DNA from 4 places in the Geodermatophilus sp. SYSU D00867 genome. Region 2 is predicted to be linked to each of the others. Evidence: riboswitches for the same ligand, from Rfam matches in the RefSeq annotation. Region 2 holds a riboswitch; each other region holds the start of a gene.

Region 1 (2,840 bases), on a different contig from region 2:
CCATCGTCTGCCACGACCCGTTCGGCGAGGACAGCATCCGCTGCTCCCAGATCAGGTAGTCGACGCCGAGCTCGTCCCAGTGCGCGCGGTGGTAGGCGACGATCGCGTCGCCGAGGGCGGCGTCGGTCATGACCATGTAGTCCAGCGCCCTGCCGGAGGGGTGGCCGCCCGGGTCGGCCGCGCTGGCGCGGGTGCCGCCCAGGGTGATCGCGTCCGCCCCCGGCACGTTGCTGACGACGGCGTCCGCGGCGGCCTGCACCTGCGGCTCGACCGGACCGGTGCTGTTGGTGATGCGGGCGACGGCCGAGACGACGGTGGTGCCCGCGGTCTCCGCCGGGCCGGCCTCCTCCTCGGCCTCGGCGGCCTCGGCGGCCTCGGCGGCTGCGGCGGCCTCCGCCGCGGCGGCGGCCTCGGCGGCCGCGGCGGCTGCGGCGGCCTCCGCGGCGGCGCGGGCGGCGGCCTCGGCCTCGGCCCGCTGCCGGTCGACGGTGGCCTGGTCGGCGGCGGCCTGCGACTGCTGGGCCGCGGTCTCGGCGGCCTCCCGCGAGCTGCGGGTGGCGGCGAGGTCCTCGAGCGGCGCCAGGTCCGGCGGGGCGGTGGCGGTCACCGGGCCGGACTGCGCCGACAGCCCCAGCGCCTCGGCGACGGCGACCGACCCGCTCGCCGTCCCGGCCTCGGCGGTGGCGGCCGGCTGCGGGCCGACCAGGACGTTGACCAGGACCGCGCCGGCGGCGGCGACGCCCAGGTACAGGCCCGGACGGCGGTGCGCGGCCGGCGGGCGGCGGCGGTCGGAACGGTCTGCGGACGCGCCGGGGCGGCCGGGGGTGGTGCTCGAGGGCATGGGTGCAGGTCTCCCGTCAGCCGCCTGCCGAGTTAGCTGACGGGTTCGGGCGGGAAGCAGCCCTACCCGCCCGGACGCACGGGTCCGGTGCGGGATTCACCCCAGTACTGCGGTGGGTCCCCGGCTCGCCCAGGGGGCGACTCGGCGGCGACCGCCCGGGTCCCCTGGCGGGGACGGGGCCGGACGGCCTCGGCCACGGTAACGGCCGTTACCCGTCCGTGACAAACCGCGGCCGCGTTCCGTGGCGGGGACCACACGCCGGTCAGGGGCGGGTGCGCAGCCGCCCGACGACGCGCAGCGGCAGGCGCAGCCACCACCCGGTCACCCGCCAGGGCAGGACCGCGGCGGCCCGGACGCCGCGCGCGCCGAGGGCGGCGAGGTCGGCCCACTCGGCCGGCCGCGGCGCCGGGGCGGCCGGCGCGGCGGAGGGGGGCGGCCCGGCGGGGGTCGGCTCCTCGTCCTCCTCCGGCGTCCCGCCGGAGGCCCCGTCCGACGGCGCCACCACCGACGGACCGGCGGGCTCCCCCGGGTCCTCCTCGGGCACGAGGACGTCGAACGCGGTCCGGCGGCGCGGGGCGCGCAACGAGTCGAACGACGGGATCGCCGGGGACGGCGGCGCGTCGTCCTCGTCGGGCAGCGGCCATAGCCCCACCGCCACGGGCTCGGGGACGACCGCGCGGACGGCGGCCACCATCGCCGGTCCCAGCCCGGGGACGGCGGCCAGCTCGCGGCGGGTCAGCGCGGACAGCTGCTCGACGGTGGTGATCCCGGCGCGGGTCAGCGCGCCCACCGCCCGCGCGGGCAGACCCAGCTCCCGGACGCTCCCCGTCGGCTCGACCCGCGACCTCGTCGACATGGCGTCGGACCCTAGCCCCGGGTTCACCGGGACGGTCCCGCCGGGGAGCCGTCCCAGGCCGGTTCCGGCGGGACGGTCCCGCCGGCGCCGGCGTCCGGGGCCGGGGAGGTCGCCGGCGCCCCACCGGTCGACGTCGTCCCCGCGTCCGGGGCCGGGGACTCCCCCGTCGCCGGCGGGGCGGTGTCCCCGGGCGTCCCGGTCGCCGGCGCCGGCGGTTCCGGCGTCGTGCTGCCGGACGGGGTGCTCTCCGGGGCCTCGGGCGTGCTCTCTGGCGCCGTGCCCGCGGACCCGGGGCTCTCCGCCGTGGTCGCCTCGGGAGCGGGCGCCTCGGGGGTCGTGACCTCGGGGGTCGTGACCTCGGGGGTCGTGACCTCGGGGGTGGTGGCCTCCGGGCCCGGGGCCTCCGGCGTCGGGGTCCCGGGGGTGCTGCTGTCCGCGGCGGGCGCCTCCGGCGTCGCCGCGGGGGCCTCCGGCGCGGACCCACCGGACGGGCCGGGCCCGGCGGCGGGCGCCTCGGGCTCGGGCACCGCGGTGTCGGGTGCGACGGCGGCGACCACCTGCACCCGGTCGCCGGCGGCCAGCTCCACGTCCACCGGGTCCAGGCCGACGACGGTGCCGGGAGCCGCGTCCGGGGTCTGCTCGCCGCGCTGGCCGACGGTGAGACCGAGGGCGGTCAGGTCGTCGGTGACCTCGGCCACCGGGCGGCCGAGGAAGTCCGCGGCCCGCAGCACGATCCCGGCCTGCTGCGTCTCGGCGGCGTCGGCCACCGGCACGTCACCGGCGCGGGTCGTGGTGAACAGCACGCCGCCGACGACGAGCGCGACCAGCAGCAGCGGCAGCAGGACCAGCGCCCGCCGGCGCCGGCGCGGCTCCGGCCCGGGGACCGGCGCGGGCTCCGGGACCGGCCCGGGGACGGGGGCGGCGGCCGCCACCGGGCGGGTGGGCGGCACGGGGGCGGCCCGGGGGTCCAGGGCCTCCTCGACCGCGGCCAGGAAGGCGGCGCCGTCGGGCAGGCGGGCGCCGGGGTCCTTGGTCAGCGCGGCACCGATGAGCTCCTTGACGTCGGGCGGCAGGTCGTCGGGCAGCGGCTCGGGCTGCTCGCGGACCTGCTTGAGCGCGACGGTGACCGGGTTGGTGCCGGTG
Region 2 (2,840 bases):
TGCCGAGCAGCACGGTGAGCGGCCAGCGGCGGCCTCCCGCCCGGCCGACCGCGGTGACCAGGCGGCTGCCCAGGCGGGTGAGGCCGAGCAGCGCCGAGACCGCGAGCCCGAGCACCAGGTTGGTCAGCGACGCGGGACGGATGTCGGCGGCGAGGGCCTCGGCGCGGCGGACGACCTCGGCGGGCAGCCCGGCGTCGTCGGTGACCGGGGAGGCGCCGCCGGGCGGGGTGGGCAGCGGCGTCCAGGGCGTCCGGAGCGCGATGACGAGGACGAGCGCCGCGCCGAGCACGAGCGCGACCAGCAGCGCGGCCCGGCGGGAGCCGGTGCGGTCTGGCCGGGTGGCCTCGGGGCCGGGGCGGGTGCTCGTCCCGCCCGCCCTGCCCACCCGGCCGATCCTAGGCGCGCGCCGGTGCCGCACCGTGCGCTCCCCCGGCGGACGCCGAGGGCCGGCGACCCGTCCGGGTCACCGGCCCTCGGCCTCGCGACGTGCTGGAACGGCCTCCCTGCAGGGGCCCGCCGGGAGCTCGCGAGCGGTGGGGGCGGGGAGGTCCTCCGTCAGGCGATGCGGCGCATGGCGGTGATGCCGCCCATCGAGTCGACCGACACGACCTTCACCGGCTGCCCCGACGTGGAGGCGTGCACCATCTGGCCGTTGCCGATGTACATCGAGACGTGGCTGACCGGGCTGTAGTAGAAGATCAGGTCACCCGGCTGCAGGTCCGCCCGCGAGACGGCGGTGCCCATGCGCGACTGCATGCTGCTGGAGTGCGGGAGGCTGATGCCGGCCGCGGCGTAGGCGTACTGGGTCAGGCCCGAGCAGTCGAAGGCGTTCGGCCCGCCGGCGCCCCACACGTAGGGGTCGCCCACCTGGGCCAGCGCCGTCTGCACCGCGGTCTGCGCGGCACCGCTGCCGCCGCTGCCCGCCGACGGCGCCGGGGCCGGGGCCGGAGCGGGGGCCGCGGCCCGCGTGCCCGCGGTGGCCGGCGCGCTCTCCCCACCCGCGCCGCCGCCGGCGCTGGGCCCGGCCTGCGCGCCGGCGGCCAGGCCGGCCTCCTGCGCGGCGAGCGCCGCCTGCCGCTGCGCCTCGGTGAGCGCGGCGAACTGCGCCTGGTAGTCCGCGATGTCGCCCTGGAGCTGCGCCTCCTGGGCGCTCAGGCCGTCGAGGGTGCGCTGCGCCTCGGTCTCGGCGGCCTCGGCGTCGGCCTGCGCCTGCCGGGCGGCGGCGGCCGCCTCGTTCACCTGGTCGAGGACCGAGGTGGTGTGGTCGGCGATCTGGCCGAGGGTGGCCAGCGAGGCGACGAAGTCCTCGGCCGAGTCGCTGGTCATCAGCAGGTCGAGCCCGGCGAAGCCGTCGCCGTTGCCGGCGGTGTAGGCGCTGCGGGCCACCTCGCGGATCCGGCCGTCGAGGTCCTGCAGCCGGTCCTGCGCCTCGGCGGCGGCCCGGTCGGCCTCGTCGGCGGCGGCCTGCTGCTGGGCGAGGACCTCGCGGGCCTCGTTGACCTGCTCGGTGACGACCTCGAGCCGGTGACCGGCCTCGGCGGCGAGCTGGGCGGCCTGCTCCGGGGTGCCGGCCCGCTCGGGGTCGGCGGCCGCGGTGCCGGACAGCAGGGTGAGGGTCAGCGCGGCGGTGGTGCCGACCAAGGTGACCCGGCCGAGGCGGCGGGCCCGCGACGGGCGGTGCAGGCCGGCGATCCGGGTGGTGGGTGTGGACTTCTCGCGTGCATGCCCCAGGGCAGGGCGGGGGGTCGCCACGGGCGGCGGCTCTCCGTTTCTTCCTCAGCAACCGCCTACCGAGTTAGCTGACGGGTTCGGGCTGGGAAGACGTGCCCTATCTCCGCGCCCCGGTCGGGACCGGCGCGCGCGAGAACTCACCCCAGTGCTGCGGTGGGTCCCCGGCTCACCTCGCGCACCTCCGGGAGGGCGTCCGGTGACTCGGCGGTGTCGGCCGAGGTCACCCTGCGTCGGGTGACGACCACCCGGCCGGACGGCGCCACAGTACGGACGTGATGCAGTTGTGACAAACGGGGGGTGCGGGAACTGTGAGGACACACACGGTCAGCAGCCGCGCCACTCCGGTGCGTACCCGATCGGGTGTCCGCGCCGGTCAGCCCGTGCGCCGGCGCCCGTCCCGCGACGGCCGGTGCCGCAGGGGCGGCACCAGGCCGCCCTCGGCCAGCGCCCGCACGGCCCGCCGCTCGACGTCGTCGAGCTCCACGACCACGCCCGGGCGCGGCAGTGCGCCGTCCGCCGTCCGGGCCGCCGGGACGGAGGGCACCGGCAGCAGCACGGGGCCGGTGTCCCGCTCCGCGGGCGGGGCGCCCAGCAGGGCGGTGACGACGCAGTCGGCGCAGCCGGCGCCGCGCGCGGTGCACGAGTCGCAGTCGATGAGCATGGCCGTGTCCCTCCGGTGCCCCGGCCGCGCCGCCCGGTGCCGGGCCGCGGTCGGGACGGGTCTCCCTGTCGGTCGACCAGCACGCTAGGGACGGCCACCGACAGTCCCGGCTCAGCCGCCCGCGTACTCCCAGTGCCAGGGCTCCTCGCGGCCGTTGCCCGGGTCGGCCCAGGTCGGGTGCAGCCACCCGAACCGGCCGGCGTTGGCGACCATCCACGCGTACTGCGGCGTGCCGAAGCCGTCGATGCCGCCGCACAGGTCGACCGCCAGCCCCCAGCCGTGGTTGCTGGTGCCCGGGACCGCGGCCAGCGCCGGCTTCTCCCCGTACAGGCGGACCTGGCCGGCGTAGGTGCGGTAGGAGTCGGTGATGCAGATCGGCTGCCCGAACGCCGACGCGAACGCCGCGCTCATCGCCCGCCAGGCCGCCGCGGCGTCGCAGCGCAGCGAG
Region 3 (2,840 bases), on a different contig from region 2:
TTGAGAGTGCAACTACTGTACCCGGCCCAACGACCTGCCCCCGCCGGGCATTCCCGGCGCCTCCGTGACCGTACTGAGACCTCTCGACCGCGCTCGGTGACCGGCCCGGCACGTCCGGGCGCGACCGGTCCGGACGCCCCGCGCGCGTCCGTGTCGACCCGTCCGGCCGCACCCGACGGGTGGAACTCTGTGATCACCCCCGACCGGCGCGCCGGTGGGGGGCCGGATCGGACGGCGCACCGAGGGGGAACCGGGATGTCGCTGCGGGGACGGGGAGCTGCTCCCGACGGGACCGGGGACGGCACCGCGGAGCCGCCTCCGGGACGTGGGCTCGACGGCCTGCTGGGCACCGGGCCGGTGTTCACCGGGGCGGTCCGCGGCTACGACCGCGTGCAGGTGGACGACTACGTCGCCTGGGCCGAGACCGAGCTGCTGGTCCTGCGCCGGGAGAACGAGCACCTGCTCAGCCGCTACGCCGCCGCGTCGGCCGAGCTGCAGAACGCCCGCCGGCGGCTGGCCCAGCTGGTCCGCGAGCGGCAGAGCCTGCCCGGCCCCGAGGACGCGGCCGCGATCGTGCGGCGGGCCGAGGAGGAGGCCGCCGCGCTGACGGCCGCCGCCGAGGAGGAGGCCGGGCGGATCCGCGCCGAGGCGCTCGCCGAGGCGCAGGCCCGGCTGTCCGGGGTGGCCGAGATGCGCGAGGCGGTGCTCGCCGCCCGCGAGCAGACCCGCAGCGAGGCCGCCGCCGTCCTCGAGGCCGCGCGCCGCGAGGCGGCCCGGCTGGAGGAGGCGGCCGCCGCGGAGCGCGAGCGGCGGGACCGCGAGGCCGCCGCGGCACGGGCGCGGGCCGACGCCGAGGCGCTCGAGCGCCGGCACGCCGTCGAGGCCGAGCTCGAGCCCCTGCGCGACGAGCGCGACCGGGCGCGCGACTGGCTGCGCCTGCTGACCGGGCAGCTGGACGAGGCGCTCGCCGTCGTCACCGGCGTCGTGCCCGACGACGTCCCCGCCCTCGGCGACAAGCGGGGGCTGGCCCGACTGGAGGAGTCCGCCGGTGGACTCCGGGCGGAGTCGCGTCCGGCGTCGTCCGGGACGGACGTGTCCGACGTGACACCGCTGCACGGGCCCGGCCGGCCCGAGGTGGCCGCGGCCTCCTGACCAGCGGCGACGCGGGGGCGGGTTCCGGGACGAGGGGGTCCGCCCCACCCGTCACGGCCGCACCTCCGGCCCCGGCGGTTGTCACGAACCGGTAACGACCGTACGGTGGCTGACGTCCGGCTGGTCGTCAGGTCCCCGTCCTGGGGAGCCCGGCCGGACGCCGCCGAGTCGTGTCCGCGCCCGTGGACGCGAGCCGGGGACCCACCGCAGTACTGGGGTGAATCGCGCCCGCCGAGCTCCGGCCCGGCGCGCGTAGGGCTCCTTCCCGCCCGAACCCGTCAGCTAACTCGGTAGGCGGCTCACGGAAGAAACGGAGAGTCCCCGCATGCCCCGCCTCCGGGCCGAAGCGGCCCGCAGGTGCAGCTGCCCGCGCGCACACCGCGCTCCCGCGTCCGCCTGACGCCGGCCGCCCCTGCCCTGCCGCTCCCTGCGACGACGTCGCCGGGGACCCCGTAGTCCGCGACACCCGTAGCCCCGCGCCGCACGCGCATGCCCGAGGTCCGCCTCCGGGCCCGCTGCCGCGCGCACTCTCCCTCGGAGCCCTCACCCCCTCATGTCCCGCCACGTCCCGAACACGCCTGCCGACGCCCCCGCGACCGTCGAGCTCGCCACCGCCGACACCCCCGACACCGCCGCCGAGACCACGGCCGGCACCGCCACCCGCGAGCTGCCCGCGGTCGCGGACGCCGCCGAGGCCCCCGCCCGCCGGCGCCTGTTCCGCCGCGGCGGCCCGCCGCTGGGCCCGCGCCGCCCGGCCCTCCTGCTCGGCGCCGCCGCCGCCGGCGCGCTGATCGTCGGCGTCGTCTCCACCAGCGGCCCCGCCGCCTCCGCCGGTACCGACACCGCCGGCACCGCGGTCAGCGTCGCCGACGAGCTGGGCATCCCCGAGCAGCAGGCCGCGACCGCCCCCGACCTGACGTCGCTGGCCGACATCGCCGCCTCGCGCGCCGAGCGCAGCGCGCAGGAGGCCGGTGCCGCCCACGCACAGCTCGCCGCCGAGCAGGCCGAGCGCGACCGCCAGGCCGCCGAGGCCGAGGCCGCCCGCGTCGCCGCCGAGCAGGAGGCCGCCCGCGTCGCCGCGGAGCAGGAGGCCGCCCGCCAGGCCGCCGAGGCGCAGGCCGCCGCCGAGGCCGCGGCCGCGCAGCAGGCCGCCGAGGAGCAGGCCGCCGAGGAGGCCGCCGAGGAGGCCGCGCCCGCCGCGCCCTCCGGCTCCTTCAAGGACTACGCGCTGAGCAAGGTCGGCAGCGGCGAGCAGTTCTCCTGCCTGGAGAAGCTGTGGGGCAAGGAGAGCGGCTGGAACCCCAACGCCCAGAACCCCACCAGCACCGCCTACGGCATCCCGCAGTTCCTGGACTCCACCTGGGCCAGCACCGGGATCGCCAAGACCTCCGACGGCTACCGCCAGATCGACGCCGGCCTGATCTACATCGAGGAGCGCTACGGCTCGCCGTGCGACGCCTGGGCGCACAGCCAGGCCACCGGCTGGTACTGATCGACACGTGATCCATCGAGGGCCGGCCACCCGGGTGGTGCCCGCGGGGTTCGTCCGCGCGCACACCCAGGTGCGCCGGCCCTCGCTCGTCCCCGAGGTGCGGCTGCACGTCGCCGACGACGTCGTCGCCCTGTGGGAGGCGATGGAGACCGCGGCCGGCGGGGCGGGCGAGGAGCCGCCGTTCTGGGCCGCCGCC
Region 4 (2,840 bases), on a different contig from region 2:
GGCACCCCGAGGTCGTGCGCCGTGCCGGCCGCGGCCCGCACCGCGTCGGGGAAGCGCAGCAGGTCGTAGCCGTCGAGGTGGGCGACGGCGGCGCCGGCGAACCACTCCGGCCGGACGTCGGCCGGCTCCAGGCCGCCCTCGCCGCGGTCGGTCAGCACCGTGCGCTCGCCGTCGGGGTGCACGAGCACCGTCGACAGCGGCGCGCGCCCGCGGCGGACCACCGCGAGCTCGACGCCCCTCCGAGCGAGACCGGCCAGCAGCCCGTCGGCCAGCGGGTCGGCGCCGGCCCAGCCCGCGAACCGCGCCGGCGCACCCAGATGGGCCACGCCGGCGGTGACGTTGGCGGGGGCGCCGCCGGCCGTCGTCGTCCGCTCGACCCGCTGCTGGCCGCCGGCCACCAGCGGCGCGGACAGCTCGAGCAGCTGGTCGGCGACGAGCTTGCCCACCGCCACCACCGGCCCGGGGCCGGCCGGCCGCGGCCAGGCGGGATCGCCGGCGGACACCACCCGAGGACGGTTCGGTGCCCCCGGCCGGGCGAGCCGGCCGGGGACACCGTTCCGCGCGTCAGGCGACGCGGCGCGCGCCCACGTACTCCGGCATCGAGTCGAGGCTCACGACGGCCACCGGCTTGCCGGCGGTCGAGGCGTGGACCATCTGGCCGTTGCCGATGTACATGCCCACGTGCGACACGGGGCTGTAGAAGAACACCAGGTCGCCCGGCTGCAGGTCGGCCTTCACCACCGGGGTGCCGAACGTCGACTGGGCCTTCGAGGTGCGCGGGATCGAGACGCCCGCCGCCTGGTAGCTGTAGCTGGTCAGGCCCGAGCAGTCGAACGAGCTCGGGCCGGTGGCGCCGTACACGTACGGGTCACCGACCTGGGCCAGGGCGGTGTCGACGGCGGCCTGGGCCGCGCCGTTGGGAGCGGCCGCCGGTGCGGCGGCGACCGTCGCGGTACCCCCGTCGCCCGCGGCGGCCGACGCCGGGAGGGGTGAGAGGGCGATGCCGGCTCCGGCGAGGGCCGCGACGGCGATGCCGCGGAACGAACGACGGGCGGTGGACGTGCGTGCAGTCGTCATCGACGACGGTTCTCCTGTTCTCCGCGACCGCCTACCGGGTTAGCTGACGGGTTCGGGCGGAGGAGTCGCCCGGCGCGACGGCGCGCGCTTCACCCCAGTGCTCACGTGGGTCCCCGGTCCGGGCGCCGGCCGGTTGCCGGCCGCCTGGTTCGGCGTGTCCGGCGGGTGTCACACGGGAGGTGACTGAGGGCCGGCCGGACCGCGACGACGGTAGGGAGGGGTGTTGCAGCGTTCAACCGGATCGCGTCCGCGCCACGCCCGGACGCGAGTCGCGGACTTGACGCGGGCCGCGGATCCGAATCGCCCGTTCCACCAGCGCAGGAGTCGTCCTCTCCGCCGCTCGACCTCCGACACGCAGGCGCCGACACGCCGTGGCGGACGAGAAAGGACGCAGCGGTGCGCCCGCACAGCGCGTCAGCGGCCCACCACGACGGGAGCGGGAAACCCCGGGGATCGCGACGGTTGCGCCGCCCGTTGACGGGGCACCGGAACCAGCAGTCGAGAGGAGGGAGTCCCCCCATGGGCATGATGAGGAACCTGATCGCCTCGGGCGTCGCCGCCAAGGTCGTCCAGGAGCTCCGGAAGCCGCAGAACCAGGCCAAGATCAAGCAGTTCATCCGCGACTTCCAGGCCAAGAACGCGAAGGGCGGCAAGGGTCAGGCCGGTCGCGGCTACTGACCTGCGAGCGCGACCGCGGCCCCCGTCCCCCACCCGGGACGGGGGCCGCGGCGTGTCCGGGGGGACCGGCGGGGCGACCGGGGCACTTCGTGACCGTCCCGCTACGACGCCGTCCCGGATCTCCCGGACGGCGACCGCCGACCGTGTGAGGCTCCTGGCGTTCCTCTTGCGGCACCGGGTCGCAGCCCGGCTGTGGGGCGACCGGCGCACGCGCCGCTCTCGATCTCCACGGGGTGTCCCATGACCCAGCTCGCCTCTGCCGTCCGTCCGCTCCGCCGGCTCGCCGCCGTCCCGGTCCTGCTCTCCGTCGGCGTCCTCGCCTCCGGGTGCGGGAGCGACGAGACCGCGGCGGCGTCGGACGCGTCGACCTCCTCGGCCACCAGTGCGTCGGCCTCCGCGCCGGCTCCCGAGTCGACGCCGGCGCCCGCGCCGGTCCCGTCCACCACCGCCGCCCCGACCACCCCGGCCCCGACCACGCCGGCCGCGCCGGTGGTCGACTTCGCCATGCCGTCGGTGGTCGGGATGACCCTGCAGGACGCCCAGGACCTGATCCAGGCCAACGGCGTCCTCCTCAGCCTGTCCCACGACCTGCTCGGCACCCGCAACCAGGTGCTCGACGCCAACTGGAGGGTCTGCACGCAGAACGTCCCGGCCGGCCAGCGGGTCACCGGCGCGGCGGAGGGGACGATCGACCTCGGCGTCGTGAAGCTCGAGGAGAGCTGCCCCTGACCACCCGTCGCGGGGCGGACGCCGACCGCCCGAGCCGTGTCCGGGGCGCCGGGCCGGGTACCCCGTGCCCCGACCGGGGTGAGCCCAGCCGTCCGGTCGGAGCACGGCTGAGGAGGTCCGCGATGACCCAGGGTCCGCCGAACGGCGGCTCGGACGGCCGCACCGACGACCACGTGCTGCCCGGTGAGCACCCCGACGAGAACGGCGTCGCCGACGACGCTCCCGAACAGGGACCCCGCGCTGCCCAGGGACCCATGGGCAGCGGGGACCGCCCCGGCTTCCCCGGCGCCGCCGAGGGCACCGGGATGGGCCAGGCGGAGGACTGACCGGCGCGCGCCCGTGCTCCGGCTCCACCG

Evidence for each region. A riboswitch is a leader RNA that binds a small molecule or an ion and turns the genes downstream of it on or off. The one in region 2 is predicted to bind cyclic di-AMP.
Region 1: linked by a shared signal. The riboswitch ahead of ACI8AK_RS13835 (hypothetical protein) and the one ahead of ACI8AK_RS20615 (C40 family peptidase) in region 2 are both predicted to bind cyclic di-AMP.
Region 3: linked by a shared signal. The riboswitch ahead of ACI8AK_RS07590 (aggregation-promoting factor C-terminal-like domain-containing protein) and the one ahead of ACI8AK_RS20615 (C40 family peptidase) in region 2 are both predicted to bind cyclic di-AMP.
Region 4: linked by a shared signal. The riboswitch ahead of ACI8AK_RS02645 (C40 family peptidase) and the one ahead of ACI8AK_RS20615 (C40 family peptidase) in region 2 are both predicted to bind cyclic di-AMP.

What each region holds. Positions count from the first base shown of each region.
Region 1 is NZ_JBJGZC010000013.1:47,664-50,503, forward strand. It holds gene ACI8AK_RS13835 (hypothetical protein) at 1-841, opposite strand, end outside; cyclic di-AMP (ydaO/yuaA leader) riboswitch at 848-998, opposite strand; gene ACI8AK_RS13840 (DNA-directed RNA polymerase subunit alpha C-terminal domain-containing protein) at 1,104-1,697, opposite strand; gene ACI8AK_RS13845 (protein kinase domain-containing protein) at 1,721-2,840, opposite strand, start outside.
Region 2 is NZ_JBJGZC010000027.1:30,878-33,717, forward strand. It holds gene ACI8AK_RS20610 (M48 family metalloprotease) at 1-385, opposite strand, end outside; gene ACI8AK_RS20615 (C40 family peptidase) at 556-1,752, opposite strand; cyclic di-AMP (ydaO/yuaA leader) riboswitch at 1,769-1,948, opposite strand; gene ACI8AK_RS20620 (hypothetical protein) at 2,105-2,392, opposite strand; gene ACI8AK_RS20625 (D-alanyl-D-alanine carboxypeptidase family protein) at 2,504-2,840, opposite strand, start outside.
Region 3 is NZ_JBJGZC010000006.1:134,055-136,894, forward strand. It holds gene ACI8AK_RS07585 (hypothetical protein) at 256-1,152, shown strand; cyclic di-AMP (ydaO/yuaA leader) riboswitch at 1,304-1,464, shown strand; gene ACI8AK_RS07590 (aggregation-promoting factor C-terminal-like domain-containing protein) at 1,706-2,644, shown strand; gene ACI8AK_RS07595 (class I SAM-dependent methyltransferase) at 2,652-2,840, shown strand, end outside.
Region 4 is NZ_JBJGZC010000002.1:116,595-119,434, forward strand. It holds gene ACI8AK_RS02640 (carbohydrate kinase family protein) at 1-506, opposite strand, end outside; gene ACI8AK_RS02645 (C40 family peptidase) at 565-1,077, opposite strand; cyclic di-AMP (ydaO/yuaA leader) riboswitch at 1,111-1,195, opposite strand; gene ACI8AK_RS02650 (hypothetical protein) at 1,597-1,755, shown strand; gene ACI8AK_RS02655 (PASTA domain-containing protein) at 1,996-2,484, shown strand; gene ACI8AK_RS02660 (hypothetical protein) at 2,607-2,810, shown strand.